Regions from separate parts of the Pseudoxanthomonas sp. LH2527 genome, predicted to be linked through region 3. Evidence: predicted binding sites of a transcription regulator. Region 3 holds the regulator's gene; each other region holds the start of a gene.
What was found. The regulator HrcA, encoded in region 3, represses chaperone genes, less so after heat shock. The targets are predictions, from matches to a motif close to TTNGCACTCNNNNNNNNNGAGTGCNAA.
Positions count from the first base shown of each region.

Region 1: a site for HrcA is predicted at 1,513-1,539, ahead of MMG85_RS15235 (LD-carboxypeptidase). Genes of this name have one in related genera too.
Region 2: a site for HrcA is predicted at 2,150-2,176, ahead of rpoH (RNA polymerase sigma factor RpoH). Genes of this name have one in related genera too.

Region 1 is NZ_JAKZBW010000030.1:16,637-19,912, forward strand. It holds gene MMG85_RS15230 (hypothetical protein) at 1-1,466, opposite strand, end outside; gene MMG85_RS15235 (LD-carboxypeptidase) at 1,620-2,669, shown strand; gene MMG85_RS15240 (hypothetical protein) at 2,756-3,022, opposite strand; gene MMG85_RS15245 (YkgJ family cysteine cluster protein) at 3,033-3,276, opposite strand, start outside.
Region 2 is NZ_JAKZBW010000004.1:116,778-120,053, forward strand. It holds gene MMG85_RS04055 (hypothetical protein) at 1-1,130, opposite strand, end outside; gene rpoH (RNA polymerase sigma factor RpoH) at 1,260-2,138, opposite strand; gene MMG85_RS04065 (metal-dependent hydrolase) at 2,331-3,173, opposite strand; gene MMG85_RS04070 (dipeptidase) at 3,248-3,276, opposite strand, start outside.
Region 3 is NZ_JAKZBW010000001.1:121,394-124,669, reverse strand. It holds gene dnaK (molecular chaperone DnaK) at 1-90, opposite strand, end outside; gene grpE (nucleotide exchange factor GrpE) at 201-722, opposite strand; gene hrcA (heat-inducible transcriptional repressor HrcA) at 764-1,813, opposite strand; gene recN (DNA repair protein RecN) at 1,904-3,276, shown strand, end outside.

The DNA of each region.
Region 1 (3,276 bases), on a different contig from region 3:
GGCACGGCGAACAGCATGGGCGTGGCCTGCTTCGCGCCAACCGCCTTGCGGCCGATGCGCGCGACCTCGGCCGCGTTCTTCGGACCGGTCGCCCAGTGTTCGTCCGCCCATACGTAGCGCAGGGCCCAGCGGCCGGCGTCGTCGCGCCTGGCGAACAGCACCAGGGTGTCGCGGAACAGGTACTCGCCCGGGATGTGCTGCTTGAGGAACAGGGCGCCGTCGACTTCGTAACCGGCGGTGGACACCGCCAGGTCGATCGAGAAGGACACTTCGCTGCCGGCGGTGATCTTCGAGCTGTCCAGGTAGACCGAGAACAGCACCGGCGCACGCGCATTGCGGATGAGCGTACCGTCCGGGCCAAACAGTTCGGCATATTCGCGGCGCACCGCGCTCTCGTGCGCCTTGGTGCGCGAGGTCAGGTCGTAGGTGTAGGCGCCGCGTGGCGCCACCGTGGTCTCGATGTAGTACGACGAGGCGATCTTCTTGCCGCGCTTGCGTGCCTGTTCGATCTCCGGCGGGAACGGCAGCGCGCTGATGTCCAGCCGGGCGGTGGCGCTGAGGTCGCCGAACAGGAAGCGCGAGAGGTTCTGGTAGCCCTCTTCGGAATTGACGATGCCGAAGAAGCCGCTGTGGCTGCGGTTGACGAAGGCGCGCGGGCTGTTCGCCACGTAGGCGTTCTCGATCCGCACCAGCCCGTCGCTCATCTGCCCGGCCGCCATGGACGACAGGCCGTGCGCCACCGCGTAGTCGCGGCTGTTGGTACCGACCAGGCTGAAGAAGCGCTCGGGCGGGAAGCCGGAATCGCCGAGCGTATTGACCTTGTCCTTCGGCACCTTGAGGTACTTGGCCATCACGCCGCGGTTGAAATTGTCCATGTCGTTGATCGACAGCAGGCTGGGCACGTTGATGCCGCCCATCTCGATGCCGTTGTGCGGAGTGGCGTAGGTGAACACCTTGTCCACCAGCCCGCGTACCTCGGCGCTGGCGATGTCCGGGTTCTGCAGCAGGCAGCGGCAGATCAGCCCGCCCATCGAATGCGCCACCAGGTAGACGCGGAAGGCCTTGCGGTCGGCTTCGCTGTTGCCGCAGACGCGGTCGCGCAGATCGGTGATGCGCGCGGCCAACGCCTTGGCGGCGTCGGGGATGGACAGTGCCTTGCCGTCGCCGAAGGCGGGATCGGCAGCATCGTAGTAGCGGTGGATCACGATGCTGCGCGGCGATAGCTTGCCGGCGTTCTCGGCGCCGGCCGCATAGGTGTCGCGGTAGTCGTAGTCCTTCATCAGCCGTACCAGCGGCGATTCGAACACGAACTTCACGATGCGCCCGTCCTGCGCCTGGCGGATCTTGGTGGAGCCGGCCTCGAAGCCCATGTATGGCGTGGAGGTGGTCTGGATCACCTCGTCGCGGGTCATCGCGTAACCGCGGACGTAGATGATGGGATAGAACGGTCGCTGGATCCTGGCCATGGGGTTCGCTCCTTGCAGTGCCGATGGATACCACAGCTCTACGACAAAGGCAGTGATGGTGGGCCAGTGGCAAGGCGCATGATGATGCGTGTCCGCCGCACCCGCAGCGGGTACGATGAAGGCCCGATCCATGCGATGTCCAATCGAGGTGGCATGAACAGGCGACATTTCCTTGGCAGTGCGGCCCTGATGGCCGCTGCATCCACCGTACCGTTCGCGGTCGGTTCCACCGCCTCGGCAGCGCCGTCGCGCGCGCGCCTGCTGCCGCCGGCGCTGAAGCCCGGCGACACCGTGGCGCTGGTCAGTCCGTCCGCCGCCACCGACGAGCCGCTCGACCTGCAGCTAGCTCGCGAGGCCATGGAAGCACTGGGCCTGAAGGTCAAGGTGGCGCCGCATCTGGCCGCGCGTCGCGGCCATCTGGCCGGCACCGATGCCGAACGTGCCGGTGATCTCAACGCGATGTTCGCCGACCGCGAGGTGAAGGCGATCATCTGTGCGCGGGGCGGTTCCGGTGCGGCGCGCCTGCTGCCGCTGCTCGACTACGGCATGATCCGCCGCAACCCGAAGATCCTGCTGGGCTATTCCGACATCACCGCCCTGCACAACGCGCTGCTGTCGCAGGCGGGGCTGGTCAGCTTCCATGGCCCCATCGGCATCGGCAGCTGGAACAGCTTCAACGCCGACCAGTTCCGCCGCGTGTTCTTCCAGCGCGAGCAGATGCAGTACGCCAACAGCGCCGACAAGGGCGATGAACTGGTGCAACGCAAGAACCGCACCGTGACGATCACCGGTGGCAAGGCGCAGGGCGAGCTGGTGGGCGGCAACCTGTCGGTGCTGGTGGCGCTGGCGGGTTCGCCGTACCTGCCGGACTTCAGCGGCAAGATCCTGTTCCTGGAAGACGTGTCCGAAGCGCCGTACCGCATCGACCGCATGCTCAGCACGTTGCGCCTGATGGGTGCGCTGGACAAGGTCAAGGGCATCATCTTCGGCGAATGCACCGAGTGCGATCCCGGCGGCGGCTACGGCTCGCTGACGCTGCCGCAGATCTTCGACGACTACTTCCTGCCGCTGAAGGTGCCGACCTACCGCGGCGCGATGATCGGCCACATCCGCCAGCAGTTCATCGTGCCGGTCGGCGGCAAGGTGGAGATGGATGCGGACGCGGGCACGTTCCGGATGCTGGAGCCGGTGTTCGCGGGCTGAACCCGTCTATCGCGGCTTGTGGCCGGGGCGGGCGGGGGTGACCTCCGCCATGCCGCAAGCAACGCCCCGCCGCGCCGATGCCCCGGTCAGCGCCGCGCCTTGGCCGGGCTCTTGTCGGCCTTCGCCGGCGAGGACGACGCAGCGCTCACCTGTCCTATCTTCAGTAGGGTGTTCGTCGTTCCCATGATCTCGATGGTGCCGCCCGCGCGACGGAACGCGTCCATGTCGGCGGCGATGGTGTCGCTGGTCAGTGCGCCACGCGGGCTCGCGGGGCGACGGGCGAACACGCGGCTGGCGCCCTGGGCGCTGTCGGTGGGGGCGTCGGCTGAGGCGTTCTTGCGGGGACGGGCCATGGAAGTTCCTTCAGTAGAGGGTGAGCGGAATGCCGCGCGATGTGCGATCGAGATACTCGGCACGCACGTCGCGGCAGTAGGGGCCGGCCATGACGAAGCGGCGGCAGATGTCGGGGCGGGTCTCGTAGATCGAGCAGCACATGCGCGCCGCGTCGATCGCCACGCACCAGCCTTCCTCATCGCGCGCCATCACGTGCAGGCCGGCGTCGGTGTAGGAGGTCAGGTGCTCGGGCACCCGGTCTTCCGGCTGCAGG
Region 2 (3,276 bases), on a different contig from region 3:
CCGCGGTCCGCATCGATGCGCGCGGCGGCCTGTTCGCCTTCCATCGGCGCCTCGCCCTCGAAGGCGATCTCGCGGCCGTCGGCGAGCGTCAGTACGCCCTTGCCCAGGCGCTCGGTATCGGCGTCCACGGTGATGAAGTCGGCGACGATACGCCCGCGGCCCTTATCGCCCACCAGGTTGAACACGAAGGCGTCGATGCCCTCGGCCTCGCCGCTGGCCATCATGTCGATCTCGAACGTGCTCAGCGTGCCGATATGCTGCTGCACCAGCGGATAGCGCTGCACGGCCTCGCGGGCCTGGCGGGTGAAGATGTTGTCGTGCATGTCGCCGAACAGGTCATCGGCATCGACGCCATCGTCCGCTTCGTCCTCGCCCGGCGGTTCGCCATCGAACGGCAGCCGACGACCATCGGCCAGCGTCAGCACGCCCTTGCCGAGACGTTCGGTATCGGCGCTGACGGTGATGAAATCGGCTTCGAGTCTGCCACGGCCCTTGTCGCCGGTCAGGTCGAACACGAAGGTATTCATGCCCGGCGCCGCGCCCGTCGCGTCGCTGTCGATCTCGAACGCGGTGATCTGCCCGATGTGCTGGCGGATCAGCGGATAGCGTTGCGCGGCGTCCTGTGCCTGGCGGGTGAAGAGACCGGCACCGGTCTCGAGGTCTTCATCATGGTCGTGCCCGTGATGATCATCCTCGGCCGCCAAGGCATCGGCATCGCCTTCGATCGCATGCTCGGTGCCATCCTGCATGACCAGCACGCCGGGACCGAGCGCCTCCTGCGTAGCGCTGACGGTGAGGAAGCGCGCCGTGACGCGGCCCTTGCCGCGGCTGCCTTCGACATCGAACACCAGTACATCGGGGCCGGGTTCGTCCATGCTGGCCGCATCGTCCAACGCCACCTTGCGGATCGCGCCCAGATGGGCGGATACCACGGGATCGACCTGCATCGCGGCACGCGCCTGGGCGTCGTACTCCTCGCGATCGATGCTGAAACGCACGCCGCGTTCTTCGCCCTGCGACTTGGTGTTGTCGCTTCCTGCGGCCATCGCCGGCGCGATGGCCGCGCCCGTCAGCACGCCGCACGCCAACACCACCGCCAGTCCCCACTGCCGCTTGTTGCCCCACCCCATGCGCTGCTCCTTTAGATGTCGTGCCGCCCCAGGCGGATCGCGGCGTAGTGGACCACATCCGTCGCCGGTCGGCACCAAAAAAAGAGGCCCCACAGGGGCCTCTTCGATATCGCATCACTAAGCAGCAGGTCAGGCCGCGAACAACGCCTTCATCTTTTTCAGCGCATTCGCTTCGACCTGGCGGACGCGCTCGGCGGAGATGCCGTACTCGTCGGCCAGTTCCTGCAGCGTGACCTTGCTTTCGCCATCCAGCCAGCGGCGCTTGATGATGTCGCGTGAGCGCTCATCGAGGTTCGCCAGCCCTTCACGCAGCAGTTCCATCTGGTTGTCTTCGCTGTCGGCACGCTCGTAAGCCTGCGACGGATCCTCGTCGCGCGCCACCAGATAGCTGGCAGGCGAAGGCGGCGCATGGTCCTCGTCTTCATCCGACGGCGCATCGAAGCCGATGTCGCGGCCGGACAGGCGGGATTCCATCTCCATCACTTCGCGTTCGGACACGTTGAGGTCCTTGGCGATGGCGCTGACTTCCTCGGCATTCATCCAGCCCAGGCGCGTCTTCGACTTGCGCAGGTTGAAGAACAGCTTGCGCTGCGCCTTGGTCGTGGCGACCTTCACGATGCGCCAGTTCTTCAGGATGAACTCGTGCATCTCGGCACGGATCCAGTGCACTGCAAAGCTCACCAGGCGCACGCCCATGTCGGGGTCGAAACGCTTGACCGCCTTCATCAGGCCGATGTTGCCTTCCTGGATCAGGTCGCCCAGCGGCAGGCCGTAACCGTTGTAGCCGCGGGCGACGTGCACGACGAAGCGCAGGTGCGAATGCACCAGCTCGCGGGCGGCGTCGAGGTCTTCGTCCTCGCGGTAACGGTTGGCGAGCGAGCGCTCGTCTTCGACCGTCAGCACCGGGATCTGGTGCACGGCGCTGATGTAGGCGTCGAGCGATCCAAGGGCACTGGGGATCGGCAGGTTATTGGCGACCAGGGCGGTAGTGGGGGTCATCTGGCTCATGGGCAAGGATGTTAGCAGTCAGGGGGTTCGACTGCTAACCGTGCCGGAAGTTCCGTATTGTTCCAGCCGTGCAACGACAGGACACGTGCCGGACCCGCGGCCGGATAGTCTTTGGAATCAGGGGTTTGCGAATCCGGCGCGCGACGCCTGATCCGTGGCCGTCCGCAGGCTGAAGCACAGGCGGGTTTTCATTCAGGTTCGCGGCGGCATTGCCATGATCGAAGGCGGCTCCGCAGCGGCCTGCCGCGCCAACACGGTGGCGGCCAGGGCATCGGCGTCCGCCAGACGGGAGGGATGGAATCGGGGACGCAGGTAGTCGCGCAGGTGTCCAAGGGTGCGTCGAGCCATGCCGTGCCCGGCGCCGAGGTGATGCGTCAGCTGCCGCCACGTGGCCATTCGCCACAAGCGGCCATCCTGCGCGAGCAGCAACGCCGCCAGACTGGCGAGCAACAGATAGAAGAGCGTGGTGGTCATCACCGCACCGATCACGCGCACGGGATAACGGGGCGATACCGCCTGCAGCAGATCGAACGCGACCGCGCGATGCTCGATCTCCTCGGCAAAATGCCACTCCATCAGGTCGCGCACGCGCGGATCGGCGTTGGCGAGGATGGATTGCGCCAGGAACTCGTAGCCGAGGAACGCATTGATGTGTTCGACGCAACTCACCAGCGACACCCGCAGCCATAGCGGCGCCACCCGGTCCATGACCCGGAAGAGGCCACGGTCCACCACACGCTCGATGCCGCGATACGCATAGCCCTGCGCGTCCAGGTTGTCCCAGTACCGCTTGTGCGCCACGCCGTGCTGCGCCTCCTGCCGGATGAAGGCCTGACAGCGCTGGCGCAGGCCCTCATCCTGCAACCGCGGCGTGCAGGCATTGAGCGTGCGGATGTAGAACGCTTCATTGGCCGGCACCAGGACGGTGTAGGCGTTGAGCAGCGACGACACCACTTCGTTGCCCGGCAACCAGTGCCGCGGGATGTCGCGAGAAAGCGTCGCGGTGAACCGCCGCGCCGTGATGGACTCTTCCATGACGTCTACCTCCGTGGCGCAGACCGGAATGTTGTCTTGCCTCGCATGCATGGACGTGGTGGCCGCGAAAGCCCTCAGTCCTTTGCGATCGCTCGGGCTTCCC
Region 3 (3,276 bases):
CGAATTCTCGATGACGCGGGCCTTGCCGCCGTCCATGATCGCCACGCACGAGTTGGTCGTGCCCAGGTCGATGCCGATGATCTTGCCCATGATGGATCTCGCTCCCTAGCAAATTCTGATGTTGGACCCGGCGCCCGGCCGGGTGGATGGTCCCGATATAGGGATGCGATGGCGCGGTTCAAGCGCCATCGCGGCGGTGTTCAGTCGTGCCTGGCCACCACGACCAGCGCCGGACGCAGCAGGCGGCCGTTGAGCACGTAGCCCTTCTGGAACACCTGCACCACGCTGCCGGGCGCCGCGTCGGGCGCGTCGGCCTGGCTGATGGCCTGGTGGTGATCGGGGTTGAAGGCTTCGCCGGTGGGGTCGAGCAGCACCAGGCCGTTGTCGCCGGCGACCTTGAGCAGCTGCTTGAAGGTCAGTTCCAGGCCGTCCTTCAACGGACTGGGCTCCGTGCCCGCGGCCGCCAGGCCGGCGTCGAGGCTGTCGAACACCGGCAGCAGGTCGCCCAGCAGGCGCTCGTTGGCGAACTTGCGGGCCTGCTCGATGTCGCGGGCCACGCGCTTGCGCTGGTTTTCCAGGTCGGCGCGCTCCAGCAGCGTGGTGGCGCGCAGCTGGTCCAGCTCGTTGCGCAGCGTTTCCAGCTCGGCCAGCAGCGCGGCATCGGCCTCGGGGGACTCGGGCGCCTGGCCCTGAGCGTCGTCGTAATCGTGTTGTTCGTTCATTTCGGTTCCCTGGCGGCAGGTCCAGCCGCCCGACCGGGAACCTATGGGGCCGTGGATTCCGGATTCAAGGCCGCGCCCAGGACATCGGCCGCGGCCTGCACCACCGGGATGACCCGGTCGTAGGCCATGCGCGTGGGCCCGATCACGCCCAGCACGCCGAGTACCTGCCCGCCCGCCATGTACGGCGCGGTCACCACCGACACGCCGTCGTGCGGCGCCAGCCCGGTGTCCTCGCCGATGAAGATGCGCACGCCCGGGGCGCGGATCGTGCGTTCCAGCAGCTGCAGGATCTCGCGCTTGCGGGCGAAGGCCTCGAACAGGTCGCGCAGCCGTTCCAGGTCGGACAGCTCCTGCACGCCCATCAACCGGGTCTGCCCGGCCAGCACCACGTCGTCGCCGGGTGGCGTGAGGGCCTGTTCGGCCAGCTCGATGGATTCGGCCAGCAGGCCTTCCATTTCGGTCTGTGCCCGGCGCAGGTCGTGCAGCAGGTTGGCGCGGATCTCCGACAGCGGCCGGCCGGCGAACTGGGTGTTCAGATAGTTGGCGATACGCTCCAGCTCCGACCGCTCGTAGACGCGACGGGTCTCGATGACCCGGTTCTGCACGTCGTTGTCGGCGAACACCAGGATCGCCATCACCCGCTGGCCATCCAGCGGCACGAAGTCGATGTAGCGGAAGGCGAACTGTTCCCGCCGCGGCACGCTGACCACGCCGACGAAGTGGGTCATCGCCGACAGCAGCTCGGAGGCGTTGCCCAGCAGGGCCTGGGTGCCGGCGCCGGCCGACAGTTCGGCACGCAGGCGCGCCACCTCGCCCTCGCCCAGCGACTTCACCTGCACCAGGCTGTCGACGAACACCCGGTAGCCCTGCGCGGTCGGGATACGCCCGGCGGACGTGTGCGGCGAACTCAACAGCCCGACCTCTTCCAGTTCCGACAGGATGTTGCGGATGGTCGCCGGGCTGACCTCCAGCCCGGCGTGCCGGGCCAGCGTCTGCGACCCTACCGGCTCGCCGTCGCGGATGTAGCGCGAGATCAGCGTGCGCAGCAACTGGCGGGCGCGCGGATCCAGCGGGGGCGATGGCGAATGCATACCCGTTAGATAACGTCGCACCGCCCCCTTTGCAAGCGGACCGTCGCCGCTGTCTCAGTACGTGAGCCGGCTCCGCTTACAATCCGCCGCATGCTCAGACACCTCGCCCTCAAGGATTTCGCCGTCGTCCGTGCCGCCGAACTGGAATTCGGCGATGGCATGACCGTCATTTCCGGTGAAACCGGCGCCGGCAAGTCGCTGCTGGTGGACGCGCTGGGTTTCCTGTCCGGCCTGCGGGCCGACAGCGGTGTGGTCCGCCACGGCGCCGAGCGCGCGGAACTCTCGGCCGAATTTGCCGCTGCCGCGGGATCGCCGGCGCAGGCGTGGCTGGCCGACAACGCGCTGGACGACGACGGCCAGTGCCAGTTGCGCCGGGTGATCCGGGCCGATGGCGGTTCGCGCGCCTGGATCAACGGCCGCAGCGTCACGCTGTCGCAGCTGACCGAACTGGCGAGCCGGCTGGTGGAAATCCATGGCCAGCACGAACATCAGGCCCTGCTCGCCCGCAACAGCCAGCTGGACCTGCTGGACGCCTTCGCCCGCAATGAGGGCGAACGGACCGCCGTCCGCGACGCCGCCCGCCGCTGGACCTCGCTGCTGCGCGAGCGCGAACAACTGTCCAGCCAGGGTGATGTCTCCGACCGGATCAACTATCTGGAACACCAACTGGCGGAACTGCAGCGCGAGGACCTGGCGCCCGCCGCGCTGGAGACACTGGTGGCCAGCCACCGCCGGCAGGCGCACGCCGCCGGCCTGATCCAGGCCTGCGATGCCGCCCTGGGCGAACTGGCCAGCGACGATGCGCCCTCGCTGACGCGCCAACTGCAACAGGTCCGCGCCGAGCTTGCCCGGCAGGCCGAACACGAGCCCCGCCTGCGCGACGTGGACGCATTGTTGGAGGGCGCCGCGATCCAGATCGAGGAGGCCGTGTCGCTGCTGGGCCAGGTGCGCGACGACCTCGACGGCGAACCACTGCAGTTCGACGCGCTGGAGCGCAAGCTCGCCCGCGTGCACGACCTGGCCCGCAAGCACCGGGTGCCGCTGGACGGCCTGCAGGAGCAGCACGACCGCCTGGCCGCCGAACTCGAATCGCTGCGCGGGGCCGGCGAGCGCCTGCTCCAGCTCAACAGCGAGATCGACACGACCCGGGCGCAGTGGCGCGATGCCGCCGCCGCCCTGACCCGCACCCGCCAGCGCGCCGCCAAGGCACTGGGCGAGACCACCACCGCGCTGATCGCCGAGCTGGGCATGGGCGGCGGCCGCTTCGAGATCGCACTGGAAGCCCAGGACAGCGAGCGCCCCGACCCGACCGGCGCCGAACGGGTCGAATTCCTGGTCTCCGCCAACGCCGGGCAGCCGCCACGCCCGCTGCGCAAGGTCGCCTCCGGCGGCGAGCTCGCACGCATTTCGCTGGCGATCGAAGTCGCCGCGCTGGGCCTGGATGCCGTGCCGACCATGATCTT